DNA from 2 places in the Mesobacillus sp. ABV4_180 genome. Region 2 is predicted to be linked to the other one. Evidence: a T-box and tRNA genes for the amino acid it is inferred to sense, from the RefSeq annotation. Region 2 holds a T-box; the other holds one or more tRNA genes.
The links. A T-box is a leader RNA that pairs with one kind of tRNA and senses whether it is charged. The one in region 2 lies ahead of ACXAEA_RS07115 (valine--tRNA ligase), so its partner is inferred to be a tRNA-Val.
Positions count from the first base shown of each region.

Region 1: it encodes a tRNA-Val, which carries the amino acid that the T-box ahead of ACXAEA_RS07115 (valine--tRNA ligase) is inferred to sense. The anticodon was not compared.

Region 1 is NZ_JBSWTJ010000001.1:194,579-201,635, reverse strand. Features, by position in the region: rRNA gene ACXAEA_RS01140 (16S ribosomal RNA) at 1-283, shown strand, start outside; rRNA gene ACXAEA_RS01135 (23S ribosomal RNA) at 489-3,423, shown strand; rRNA gene rrf (5S ribosomal RNA) at 3,500-3,615, shown strand; tRNA gene ACXAEA_RS01125 (tRNA-Val) at 3,624-3,699, shown strand; tRNA gene ACXAEA_RS01120 (tRNA-Thr) at 3,736-3,811, shown strand; tRNA gene ACXAEA_RS01115 (tRNA-Lys) at 3,909-3,984, shown strand; tRNA gene ACXAEA_RS01110 (tRNA-Leu) at 4,025-4,109, shown strand; tRNA gene ACXAEA_RS01105 (tRNA-Gly) at 4,136-4,210, shown strand; tRNA gene ACXAEA_RS01100 (tRNA-Leu) at 4,217-4,305, shown strand; tRNA gene ACXAEA_RS01095 (tRNA-Arg) at 4,329-4,405, shown strand; tRNA gene ACXAEA_RS01090 (tRNA-Pro) at 4,424-4,500, shown strand; tRNA gene ACXAEA_RS01085 (tRNA-Ala) at 4,518-4,593, shown strand; rRNA gene ACXAEA_RS01080 (16S ribosomal RNA) at 4,773-6,322, shown strand; rRNA gene ACXAEA_RS01075 (23S ribosomal RNA) at 6,528-7,057, shown strand, end outside.
Region 2 is NZ_JBSWTJ010000001.1:1,431,487-1,438,543, reverse strand. Features, by position in the region: gene ACXAEA_RS07120 (bifunctional folylpolyglutamate synthase/dihydrofolate synthase) at 1-216, opposite strand, end outside; gene ACXAEA_RS07115 (valine--tRNA ligase) at 285-2,927, opposite strand; T-box leader at 2,983-3,222, opposite strand; gene ACXAEA_RS07110 (hypothetical protein) at 3,401-3,595, shown strand; gene ysxE (spore coat protein YsxE) at 3,613-4,650, opposite strand; gene spoVID (stage VI sporulation protein D) at 4,804-5,952, opposite strand; gene hemL (glutamate-1-semialdehyde 2,1-aminomutase) at 6,088-7,057, opposite strand, start outside.

The sequences.
Region 1 (7,057 bases), 1.2 Mb from region 2:
GAAGCCGCGAGGTCGAGCCAATCCCATAAAACCATTCTCAGTTCGGATTGCAGGCTGCAACTCGCCTGCATGAAGCCGGAATCGCTAGTAATCGCGGATCAGCATGCCGCGGTGAATACGTTCCCGGGCCTTGTACACACCGCCCGTCACACCACGAGAGTTTGTAACACCCGAAGTCGGTGGGGTAACCTTTTGGAGCCAGCCGCCTAAGGTGGGACAGATGATTGGGGTGAAGTCGTAACAAGGTAGCCGTATCGGAAGGTGCGGCTGGATCACCTCCTTTCTAAGGATATTGCCTAAGGGCAATCGGAATGCGAACCTACGGTTCGTACTGTTGACCAGCTTGTTTGTTTAGTTTTGAGGGAGCAAGTGCCTCAAGACTTTTTTGTTCCTTGAAAACTAGATAATCGTAAGTAAGAAGAACCAAGAAAAACCGAGTGATCGCCATTTTAGTTTTCTCTCTATTCAATTAGAGAAATGACCTTTTAGGTTAAGTTAGAAAGGGCGCACGGTGGATGCCTTGGCACTAGGAGCCGATGAAGGACGGGACTAACACCGATATGCTTCGGGGAGCTGTAAGTAAGCTTTGATCCGGAGATTTCCGAATGGGGAAACCCACTGTTCGTAATGGAACAGTATCTTTACCTGAATACATAGGGTATTGAAGGCAGACCCGGGGAACTGAAACATCTAAGTACCCGGAGGAAGAGAAAGCAAACGCGATTCCCTGAGTAGCGGCGAGCGAAACGGGACATAGCCCAAACCAAGAGGCTTGCCTCTTGGGGTTGTAGGACACTCTACATGGAGTTACAAAGGAACGGGGTAGATGAAGTGGTCTGGAAAGGCCCGTCAGAGAAGGTAAAAACCCTGTAGTTGAAACTTCGTTCCCTCCTGAGTGGATCCTGAGTACGGCGGGACACGAGAAATCCCGTCGGAAGCTGGGAGGACCATCTCCCAAGGCTAAATACTCCCTAGTGACCGATAGTGAACCAGTACCGTGAGGGAAAGGTGAAAAGCACCCCGGAAGGGGAGTGAAAGAGATCCTGAAACCGTGTGCCTACAAGTAGTCAGAGCCCGTTCATGGGTGATGGCGTGCCTTTTGTAGAATGAACCGGCGAGTTACGATTACATGCAAGGTTAAGTTGAAGAGACGGAGCCGCAGCGAAAGCGAGTCTGAATAGGGCGAATGAGTATGTGGTCGTAGACCCGAAACCAGGTGATCTACCCATGTCCAGGGTGAAGGTTGGGTAACACCAACTGGAGGCCCGAACCCACGCACGTTGAAAAGTGCGGGGATGAGGTGTGGGTAGCGGAGAAATTCCAATCGAACTTGGAGATAGCTGGTTCTCTCCGAAATAGCTTTAGGGCTAGCCTCACGTTGTAAGAGTCTTGGAGGTAGAGCACTGTTTGGACTAGGGGCCCTCATCGGGTTACCGAATTCAGACAAACTCCGAATGCCAAAGACTTATCCGTGGGAGTCAGACTGCGAGTGATAAGATCCGTAGTCAAAAGGGAAACAGCCCAGACCACCAGCTAAGGTCCCAAAGTATACGTTAAGTGGAAAAGGATGTGGAGTTGCTTAGACAACCAGGATGTTGGCTTAGAAGCAGCCACCATTTAAAGAGTGCGTAATAGCTCACTGGTCGAGTGACTCTGCGCCGAAAATGTATCGGGGCTAAACGTATCACCGAAGCTGTGGATTGACATCTTAGATGTCAGTGGTAGGAGAGCGTTCTAAGGGCGTTGAAGCTAGACCGTAAGGACTGGTGGAGCGCTTAGAAGTGAGAATGCCGGTATGAGTAGCGAAAGATGGGTGAGAATCCCATCCACCGAATGCCTAAGGTTTCCTGAGGAAGGCTCGTCCTCTCAGGGTTAGTCGGGACCTAAGCCGAGGCCGAAAGGCGTAGGCGATGGACAACAGGTTGATATTCCTGTACCACCTCTTTATCGTTTGAGCGACGGGGGGACGCAGGAGGATAGGGTAAGCGCGCTGTTGGATATGCGCGTCTAAGCAGTTAGGCTGCAAGTGAGGTAAATCCCGCTTGCGTGAAGGCTGAGCTGTGACAGCGAGGGAAATTTAGTACCGAAGTTCCTGATTCCACACTGCCAAGAAAAGCCTCTAGCGAGATAAATGGTGCCCGTACCGCAAACCGACACAGGTAGGCGAGGAGAGAATCCTAAGGTGAGCGAGAGAACTCTCGTTAAGGAACTCGGCAAAATGACCCCGTAACTTCGGGAGAAGGGGTGCTCATTTGGGTGAATAGCCCGGATGAGCCGCAGTGAATAGGCCCAGGCGACTGTTTAGCAAAAACACAGGTCTCTGCGAAGCCGCAAGGCGAAGTATAGGGGCTGACGCCTGCCCGGTGCTGGAAGGTTAAGAGGAGGGGTTAGCTCACGCGAAGCTCTGAATCGAAGCCCCAGTAAACGGCGGCCGTAACTATAACGGTCCTAAGGTAGCGAAATTCCTTGTCGGGTAAGTTCCGACCCGCACGAAAGGCGTAACGATCTGGGCACTGTCTCAACGAGAGACTCGGTGAAATTATAGTACCTGTGAAGATGCAGGTTACCCGCGACAGGACGGAAAGACCCCGTGGAGCTTTACTGTAGCCTGATATTGAATTTTGGTACAGCTTGTACAGGATAGGTAGGAGCCTGAGAAACCGGAGCGCCAGCTTCGGTGGAGGCGTCGGTGGGATACTACCCTGGCTGTATTGAAATTCTAACCCGCGCCCCTGATCGGGGCGGGAGACAGTGTCAGGTGGGCAGTTTGACTGGGGCGGTCGCCTCCTAAAGAGTAACGGAGGCGCCCAAAGGTTCCCTCAGAATGGTTGGAAATCATTCGCAGAGTGTAAAGGCACAAGGGAGCTTGACTGCGAGACCTACAAGTCGAGCAGGGACGAAAGTCGGGCTTAGTGATCCGGTGGTTCCGCATGGAAGGGCCATCGCTCAACGGATAAAAGCTACCCCGGGGATAACAGGCTTATCTCCCCCAAGAGTCCACATCGACGGGGAGGTTTGGCACCTCGATGTCGGCTCATCGCATCCTGGGGCTGTAGTCGGTCCCAAGGGTTGGGCTGTTCGCCCATTAAAGCGGTACGCGAGCTGGGTTCAGAACGTCGTGAGACAGTTCGGTCCCTATCCGTCGTGGGCGCAGGAAATTTGAGAGGAGCTGTCCTTAGTACGAGAGGACCGGGATGGACGCACCGCTGGTGTACCAGTTGTCTTGCCAAAGGCATCGCTGGGTAGCTATGTGCGGACGGGATAAGTGCTGAAAGCATCTAAGCATGAAGCCCCCCTCAAGATGAGATTTCCCATAGCGCAAGCTAGTAAGAACCCTGAAAGATGATCAGGTTGATAGGTCAGAGGTGGAAGCGCGGTGACGTGTGGAGCTGACTGATACTAATCGTTCGAGGACTTAACCAAATAGATCATTCGTTCTTCTTGAATTCTTCTTACAACATTATCTAGTTTTGAGGGAATAAAACCTCAAACCAAATAGTCTGGTGGCGATGGCGAGAAGGTCACACCCGTTCCCATACCGAACACGGAAGTTAAGCTTCTCAGCGCCGATGGTAGTTGGGGGTTTCCCCCTGTGAGAGTAGGACGCCGCCGGGCATATATATGGAGGATTAGCTCAGCTGGGAGAGCATCTGCCTTACAAGCAGAGGGTCGGCGGTTCGATCCCGTCATCCTCCACCATAATAATTTCAGATAGTGAAATATTCTACATTATATGCCGGTGTAGCTCAATTGGTAGAGCAACTGACTTGTAATCAGTAGGTTGGGGGTTCAAGTCCTCTCGCCGGCACCATGCTTCTTGCTTCTCTGATCAGCATCAGCGGAAGCATGCGAGAAATCCCGGAGGGATTTTGAGCAGAGAAACTTTTTATCGAAGCTAATCTTTGTACGAGCCATTAGCTCAGTCGGTAGAGCATCTGACTTTTAATCAGAGGGTCGAAGGTTCGAGTCCTTCATGGCTCACCATAGTTTTTTCGCGCTGGCGAAAATGACTTAATATTAATATGCGGGTGTGGCGGAATTGGCAGACGCACCAGACTTAGGATCTGGCGCCGCAAGGCGTGGGGGTTCGACTCCCTTCACCCGCACCATTTTTTCAAACAAATCAATAAAATATGCGGAAGTAGTTCAGTGGTAGAATACAACCTTGCCAAGGTTGGGGTCGCGGGTTCGAATCCCGTCTTCCGCTCCATTTTTAGCCGGGGTGGCGGAACTGGCAGACGCACAGGACTTAAAATCCTGCGGTAGGTGACTACCGTACCGGTTCGATTCCGGTCCTCGGCACCAAGTTAGCTAAAAAAAACAAATATGCGCCCGTAGCTCAATTGGATAGAGCGTCTGACTACGGATCAGAAGGTTATGGGTTCGACTCCTTTCGGGCGCGCCATTATTTTTCTCAATATATCGGGGAGTAGCTCAGCTTGGTAGAGCACTTGGTTTGGGACCAAGGGGTCGCAGGTTCGAATCCTGTCTTCCCGACCATTCACTTACTTTAATATGGGGCCTTAGCTCAGCTGGGAGAGCGCCTGCCTTGCACGCAGGAGGTCAGCGGTTCGATCCCGCTAGGCTCCACCAAAAAAAACATTTGACCTTTTTGATTCATCATGTTAGTATGTTAAAGCTGACCTGTTGATACGGTCAAAGAATTGCTCTTTGAAAACTAAACAAACAAGCGTCAACAAACAATAATATTCTTGCTTCTATTATAGAAGACAAGAGCCAACGTTTTATTTTATGAGCTAACTCATAACTCTTTCTTGGAGAGTTTGATCCTGGCTCAGGACGAACGCTGGCGGCGTGCCTAATACATGCAAGTCGAGCGGATCTTCATTAGCTTGCTTTTGAAGATCAGCGGCGGACGGGTGAGTAACACGTGGGCAACCTGCCTGTAAGACTGGGATAACTTCGGGAAACCGGAGCTAATACCGGATAATCCTTTCCCTTACATGAGGGAAAGCTGAAAGACGGTTTCGGCTGTCACTTACAGATGGGCCCGCGGCGCATTAGCTAGTTGGTGAGGTAACGGCTCACCAAGGCGACGATGCGTAGCCGACCTGAGAGGGTGATCGGCCACACTGGGACTGAGACACGGCCCAGACTCCTACGGGAGGCAGCAGTAGGGAATCTTCCGCAATGGACGAAAGTCTGACGGAGCAACGCCGCGTGAGCGATGAAGGCCTTCGGGTCGTAAAGCTCTGTTGTCAGGGAAGAACAAGTATCGGAGTAACTGCCGGTACCTTGACGGTACCTGACCAGAAAGCCACGGCTAACTACGTGCCAGCAGCCGCGGTAATACGTAGGTGGCAAGCGTTGTCCGGAATTATTGGGCGTAAAGCGCGCGCAGGCGGTCCTTTAAGTCTGATGTGAAAGCCCACGGCTCAACCGTGGAGGGTCATTGGAAACTGGGGGACTTGAGTGCAGAAGAGGAGAGCGGAATTCCACGTGTAGCGGTGAAATGCGTAGAGATGTGGAGGAACACCAGTGGCGAAGGCGGCTCTCTGGTCTGTAACTGACGCTGAGGCGCGAAAGCGTGGGGAGCGAACAGGATTAGATACCCTGGTAGTCCACGCCGTAAACGATGAGTGCTAAGTGTTAGAGGGTTTCCGCCCTTTAGTGCTGCAGCAAACGCATTAAGCACTCCGCCTGGGGAGTACGGCCGCAAGGCTGAAACTCAAAGGAATTGACGGGGGCCCGCACAAGCGGTGGAGCATGTGGTTTAATTCGAAGCAACGCGAAGAACCTTACCAGGTCTTGACATCCTCTGACAACCCTAGAGATAGGGCGTTCCCCTTCGGGGGACAGAGTGACAGGTGGTGCATGGTTGTCGTCAGCTCGTGTCGTGAGATGTTGGGTTAAGTCCCGCAACGAGCGCAACCCTTGATCTTAGTTGCCAGCATTCAGTTGGGCACTCTAAGGTGACTGCCGGTGACAAACCGGAGGAAGGTGGGGATGACGTCAAATCATCATGCCCCTTATGACCTGGGCTACACACGTGCTACAATGGATGGAACAAAGGGTCGCGAAGCCGCGAGGTCGAGCCAATCCCATAAAACCATTCTCAGTTCGGATTGCAGGCTGCAACTCGCCTGCATGAAGCCGGAATCGCTAGTAATCGCGGATCAGCATGCCGCGGTGAATACGTTCCCGGGCCTTGTACACACCGCCCGTCACACCACGAGAGTTTGTAACACCCGAAGTCGGTGGGGTAACCTTTTGGAGCCAGCCGCCTAAGGTGGGACAGATGATTGGGGTGAAGTCGTAACAAGGTAGCCGTATCGGAAGGTGCGGCTGGATCACCTCCTTTCTAAGGATATTGCCTAAGGGCAATCGGAATGCGAACCTACGGTTCGTACTGTTGACCAGCTTGTTTGTTTAGTTTTGAGGGAGCAAGTGCCTCAAGACTTTTTTGTTCCTTGAAAACTAGATAATCGTAAGTAAGAAGAACCAAGAAAAACCGAGTGATCGCCATTTTAGTTTTCTCTCTATTCAATTAGAGAAATGACCTTTTAGGTTAAGTTAGAAAGGGCGCACGGTGGATGCCTTGGCACTAGGAGCCGATGAAGGACGGGACTAACACCGATATGCTTCGGGGAGCTGTAAGTAAGCTTTGATCCGGAGATTTCCGAATGGGGAAACCCACTGTTCGTAATGGAACAGTATCTTTACCTGAATACATAGGGTATTGAAGGCAGACCCGGGGAACTGAAACATCTAAGTACCCGGAGGAAGAGAAAGCAAACGCGATTCCCTGAGTAGCGGCGAGCGAAACGGGACATAGCCCAAACCAAGAGGCTTGCCTCTTGGGGTTGTAGGACACTCTACATGGAGTTACAAAGGAACGGGGTAGATGAAGTGGTCTGGAAAGGCCCGTCAGAGAAGGTAAAAACCCTGTAGTTGAAACTTCGTTCCCTCCTGAGTGGATCCTGAGTACGGCGGGACACGAGAAATCCCGTCGGAAGCTGGGAGGACCATCTCCCAAGGCTAAATACTCCCTAGTGACCGATAGTGAACCAGTACCGTGAGGGAAAGGTGAAAAGCA
Region 2 (7,057 bases):
GGTTCCAACCCTGTATCCGGCAGATTCAAGGATATTCCGAAGAAATGTGACTGTTGAGCCTTTTCCGTTCGTCCCGCCAACATGGATCGTTTTGATTCTACGTTCCGGATGATCCAGTTTTTCCAGCATCCATTCCATCCTTGCCAGGCCTGGCTTGATTCCAAGCCTTAGTCTTGCATGGATCCATTCAAGTGCCTGTTCATATGTCTCATACAATTCCAACACCCCAATTCATGCTGAAGACGAACCAATAATGGTTCGCCTTCAGATTTGTTATTCATTATTTAGCTTCTTAACTCATTGATGCGAGCTTCGACTGCTTCACGTTTTTCCAAGTAGTCTTTTTCCTTCGCGCGTTCTTCTTCAATGACTTTTTCAGGAGCCTTTTTCACAAAGCCTTCGTTTGCAAGTTTCTTCTGGACGCGCTCTACCTCTTTGTCCAGCTTCTCTTTTTCCTTTTGAAGGCGGGCGATTTCCTCATCGATATTGATCAGGCCTTCAAGCGGCATGATGATTTCTAGGCCGGTAGCGACAGCTGTCATCGCTTTTTCTGGCGCGTTCACTTCAATGCCGATCTCAAGGTTCTCTGGATTACAGAAACGGACGATATATCCGCGGTTGCTTTCAAGAGTGCGGAGAGTATTTTCATCCTTCGCCTTCAGGAACATATCAACCTTCTTGCTAAGAGGTGTATTCACCTCAGAGCGGATGTTCCTTACTGAGCGGATCACTTCAACGAGCAGTTTCATATCGTCCGCTGCTGCTTTATCAGTCAAAGCTGGGTCAACCTTCGGCCAGCTTGCAACTGTAATCGACTCACCCTGATGAGGCAGGTTCTGCCAGATTTCTTCTGTAATGAATGGCATGAATGGGTGAAGCAATCGCATCGTGTTATCAAGAACATATGCAAGGACTGATCTTGTTGTCTTCTTGGCAGCTTCGTCATCACCATAAAGCGGAAGCTTCGCCATTTCGATATACCAGTCGCAAAGGTCATCCCAGATGAAGTTATAAAGCGCTCTGCCAACTTCACCGAACTCATAGCGGTCTGACAGTCTTGTCACAGTCTCGATCGTTTCATTCAGCCTTGTTAAAATCCACTTGTCGGCAACTGACTTATCGCCGCTCAAATCGATTTCTTCATATTTCAGGCCGTTCATGTTCATAAGGGCAAAACGGGAAGCATTCCAAATTTTATTGGCAAAGTTCCATGTTGCTTCTACTTTCTCAGTGCTGTAGCGAAGATCCTGCCCCGGTGCGCTTCCTGTCGTCAGGAAGTAGCGAAGCGAGTCAGCACCGTACTGGTCGATGACATCCATCGGATCAACACCGTTGCCGAGTGACTTACTCATTTTCCGGCCGTCTTCTGCACGAACGAGACCGTGGATCAATACATCGTTGAATGGGCGCTTTCCAGTGAACTCAAGCCCCTGGAAAATCATCCGGGAAACCCAGAAGAAAATAATATCATACCCTGTTACAAGGGCATCGGTTGGATAGTATCTCTTATAATCTGCTGCATCTTCATTCGGCCAGCCCATTGTCGAGAATGGCCATAGTGCCGAGCTGAACCATGTATCAAGAACGTCATTGTCCTGCTCCCAGTTCTCGAGATCCGCTGGCGGTTCGTGGTCAACGTATACTTCTCCTGTTTCCTTATGGTACCAGGCCGGAATTCGGTGGCCCCACCAAAGCTGGCGTGAAATACACCAGTCGCGGATATTTTCCATCCAGCGCATATAAGTGTTTTCGAAGCGCTCAGGTACGAAGTTTACTTTTTCTTCCTTGCTCTGCAATGCGATTGCTTCATCAGCAAGCGGCTGCATTTTAACGAACCATTGAGTTGATAAGTACGGTTCTACTACAGCTCCGCTGCGCTCAGAGTGCCCTACTGAGTGCATGTGCTCTTCAATTTTGAATAGTACATCTTGCTCTTGAAGGTCCTTGACGATTTGCTTGCGGCATTCGAAACGGTCCATACCCTGGTACTTGCCAGCTCTGGCATTCATAGAACCATCTTCGTTCATGACAAGTACTCTTTCAAGATTGTGGCGGTTGCCAATTTCAAAGTCGTTAGGGTCATGGGCTGGCGTGATTTTTACTGCGCCAGAACCAAATTCCATATCAACATAATCGTCACCAACAATCGGGATTTCACGGCCCACGATTGGAAGGATGACCGTTTTGCCAATTAAATGCTTATAACGGTCATCTTCTGGGTGAACTGCAACCGCAGTATCGCCAAGCATCGTTTCCGGTCTTGTCGTTGCAACTTCGATGTGGCCGCTTCCGTCTGCCAGAGGATATTTCATATGGTAGAATGCGCCCTGGACATCTTTATGGATAACCTCGATATCGGAAAGGGCCGTTTTTGCTGCAGGGTCCCAGTTGATGATGTATTCTCCGCGGTAGATCAATCCTTTGCGGTATAAGGAAACGAATACTTCCTTAACAGCCTTTGAGAGACCTTCATCCAATGTGAAGCGCTCACGGCTGTAGTCAAGTCCAAGACCGAGTTTTGCCCATTGCTTGCGGATATGCTGTGCGTATTCTTCTTTCCATTTCCATGATTCCTCAAGGAATTTTTCACGGCCAAGTTCATAGCGGTTAATGCCCTGGCTGCGAAGTTTCTCGTCAACCTTCGCCTGTGTGGCGATTCCCGCATGGTCCATGCCCGGAAGCCAAAGAACATCGTAGCCCTGCATCCGCTTCATACGAGTAAGGATATCCTGGAGCGCTGTGTCCCACGCATGGCCAAGATGAAGCTTTCCTGTTACGTTTGGCGGCGGAATCACGATTGTGTAAGGTTTCTTCGTTTCATCGTCCTTTGCTTCGAAAAACTTCCCGTTGATCCACCATTCATAGCGTCCCTGCTCAATCGAAGACGGATCGTATTTAGTCGGCATTGACAAATTCTCTTCCATCATTTCTTCCTCCATTCAAGTACTTTCCTTTAGAAAAATAAAAAAACTCCATTCGCCATAAAAGGACGAATGGAGTATGTTCGCGGTACCACCTTTTTTCCCAGCAAGAATCAAACATTATGCTGGCTCAAATCTGGATAACGGCTCTTCACCGGTGCCTGTTACTGGGAGAAACAATCCGTTCCCAGGCGCTGCTCAAGGGCGACCTTCCATGGTTCAGCTTAGAAGTCCTCTCAGCTACTGGACTTCCTCTCTAAAAACTGGGTGCGCATGTACTCTTCCCTGTCAAAGCTTTGACTTTATTGTATTTTTGTATATTAGATATACTACCCAAAAAAGGGGAATGACGTCAATCATCATTTCCTATTTTTTATTATTTTATACTTTTTCGCCATGCTGTGCCAATAAATAGCACATTTTGGGCCGATTACTCATAGTATGAAAAAAGGGATATCTGATTGTTTGGAGGGATGGCAATGAAGAGACGAAGGTATAATCCATATGTACTCCCGAGGTGGGCGAGGACGGCACGGGCAATCTGTGTTCAGCTGATCATTCCTTTTTGCGTGTTCCAGGGCCTCCGCACCCTTTTCTTTCCGACGACATTTGATGTCTTCCTATTATCGATTTTCATCCTGATTGCACTGGCAATAAAATTTGAAATTATTTAAGGAGCCACGAGCGTCGTTTAGCTCTGGGCTCCTTCTTGTTTTGCCTGCTCTTTCTGTTTTACAATTTCATCAATTTTCATTACCACATAACCTGTATTGCTCAAAAGCCAATACTGCCGTTGCAGCTTTTGGACAAACTTTCGCTCATCCACTTCTTTCTTTCGCTGGTGATAGGTTTCTGCAACCCTTAATATACCGGATGGGAAAGCCAGATAGCTCATGAATAATTGCATTTCGTCATCCCTGAACGGAAAATACTTGAGGTACACATTGATCCAATCTATGATTTCATCTCCGTATTTTGGCTGTGTTTTCAATGATCTCGCCAAGAATGGCAGCAAATCCTGAATCGGTGAACCTTGACGGGCCTTCTCAAAATTGATGAAATAACCATAGCCTCTTTCATCGTAGAGGAAGTGCTCAGTAGATACTTTTCCATGCAGCGTAACTGTCCTCGTCTTCTTTTGTTCCTTCGTTTTTTCATTCCAGCTCTCAAGTTTTTGCTTTGCAAAAAGCATCGCCTGGCGAATCTGAGTGTAGTATAGGCAAAACAGCAGCTCAAAAGGAGACATATATACCCTGTTTTCACAGCTCTCAAGAAATCCGGTTACGAACTCCTCTTCCTTTTCCCATTCTTTTAAAGTCTGGTTATAATGCTCTTCCTTCACTTCTGCACTGGTTTCCACTTCCTTTGCCGACAATGTATGCATTCTTGCCAGTTCCCTGAACAGCTGTTGGTGTTTTTCCGACCGGTCTTCCTTTATTTCATTCGGCATCCACGGCATCAGGTAATAAAGAGATTTATTGTTCAGGACGGCGTATCGTCCATCATTTGATGGGTATACAGGCACGATCCGGTTATAGCCCCTCTGATATAAAGTCTGGATATGCCTGATAAAATCGGTACCCTCATACGGATGGATTTTCTTCAGTGCGAATGTTCCCGTTTTTGTATAAATCTTTTTTACTTTACCAAAATCCTCAGCAAAATAAGGCTCAATCGGATATTGCTTCAAAACGGCGGCTTCGTCTTTCAAAAAATTGCGATCATCCATAGGATCACTCGCCTACTTTCTGGACTTCATACACGAAATAGTGCTGGGCAGGTGTCAGACACCTGCCCATTCAAACAGTTGAAGCAAGCCAGCAACCAAGCCAGCCCTGACAACCAGCTTTTACTGGACAAGGCGTTGCTCCATTTAATTTATTTAATGATGAACAGCCACTCCAGGAACATATAGAACCTGGCCTTCATGGACTTCATGGTCAATGCTCAGATGGTTCACTTTCAGCAGCTGCTGAACCGGCACGGCATAACGCTCAGAAATGGATTGAAGCGAATCGCCCTGCTGGACAATGCAAACTCTAATCTTGGCAACTTCCGATTCCTCTTCTTTTCTGGCTAAAAATTCCGCAATGGAAATTCCCTTTTTCATATTTGGCTTTTTCTTTTTCATAGCTGGTGAAGAAGAGGAGCTCTCGACTTCGGCTTCTTCCACTTGAGGAGGCTGGTTTTCTGCCTGCGGTAACTCCACTGTCTCAAGCTCAACCTCTTCTGCTTCCGCTTCAACCTCCTCGACAGGACCCTGTTCGTTCCTAAAATCACTGTTGGAGTATTCCGTAGCTGCCTGCAGCTCTCTTGCTGCCTGGACAGCAGATGTTATAGTTTCTTCCGCCGCGCCTGTTTTCCTTGCTTCTGCCCTGAACGGCGCATATAATTCTTCTTCGAATGATTCTTGTTCTTCATGATTCAATGTTTCATTTTGCTGGACAAATGAGTAGGCCGGAGCTTCCGGGAAGTCTGCCTCCTCAGCATGTTCTTCGCTATTGTTCTCTGCCCCCGCTTCTTCTGCTGCATCTTCACGGTAGCTAATTTCCAGCTCTTCGGCTGCCTCTTGGTTATCTGCTCCCTGCTCGGCCTCATGCTGCTGCTCGCCATATAAACCAGTAATCGCCAGATCGGCATTAAGCTTCAGACGGTCTTTCTCGGGGAAGACATAATCAAATCCTTCAACCTGGATATCAATATCATAAATGCTTTCGATCCGGTTTTTCGGAATCGTGATATCCACCGGAAAACGGTGAAGGAATTCATATACCCCTGCTTCTCGCTCCATGACAGAATGCACGTACTTTAGAGCCGGAATTTGATCCTCCGCATTGTCCTGCTGTTCATAGCATGTATATTCCCCAGTTAACTCCAGCGATCCGCGAATGGATACATATTGCTCATTTTCCTGGATAGTAATATTCGGATCGAGTGAAATCGAGACTAGCTCCGCGACTTCCTGTCCTCTTTGAAACCACACAGACTCCTCTAATGAAAATCGCAGGCACGATTGATTTCCCTGAGACAAAGCGACTCCTCCTTTCATTCCTTAAACGTAAAATCACTATGTCATTAACACTTTATGAGTATGTATTTGCTTTTATGATAATTTAGAACATATAAAAAAAGACACTTCTCCAAAATAGAGAGTGTCTTGTTTGAATTATTTATTCTGCAGCTTTGAGAATGCTTTCTCGGCTGCTTCGATTGTTTTTTGCAGGTCTTCGTCTGTGTGGGCTGTTGACAGGAACAGTCCCTCAAACTGTGATGGCGGAAGGAATACACCTTCATTTGCCATTTCACGATAGTATTCAGCGAAGAATTCAAGGTTCGAAGATTTGGCAACTTCGTAGTTGATGACATTGTCATTTGTGAAGAAGATGCCGATCATCGATCCTGCACGGTTGATGGTGTGCGGAATGCCGTATTTTTCAGCTGCTGCTTTAAGACCGCCCTCAAGGATGTCCGCTTTGCGTTCAAATTCCTTGTATGTTTCAGGTGTCAGCTGCTTCAATGTTTCCAGCCCAGCTGTCATCGCAAGCGGATTACCGGAAAGAGTTCCTGCCTGGTAGATTGGGCCGCTTGGAGCGATTTGCTCCATGATTTCTCTTTTACCGCCGTAAGCTCCTACAGGTAGTCCTCCGCCGATTACTTTACCAAGGCAAGTAAGGTCAGGTGTGACATTATAATAGCCCTGGGCACAATTATATCCTACGCGGAAACCTGTCATGACTTCATCAAAAATCAGGACTGTTCCATATTGAGTCGTAATTTCGCGAAGTCCCTCAAGGAAACCTTCTACTGGTGGCACGACGCCCATGTTCCCGGCAACAGGCTCAACGATTACGCCAGCAATATCATCGCCGAACTGCTCGAATGCGTAACGGACGCTTTCAAGGTCATTGTAAGGCACTGTGATCGTATTTTTTGCCACACCCTCCGGAACACCTGGGCTGTCAGGCAAGCCAAGTGTAGCTACTCCAGAACCCGCTTTAATGAGCAATGAGTCGCCATGGCCATGGTAGCAGCCTTCGAATTTAAGGATCTTATTCCGGCCAGTATAGCCGCGGGCAAGGCGCAGAGCACTCATCGTTGCTTCAGTACCTGAAGATACCATTCTCACCATTTCAATG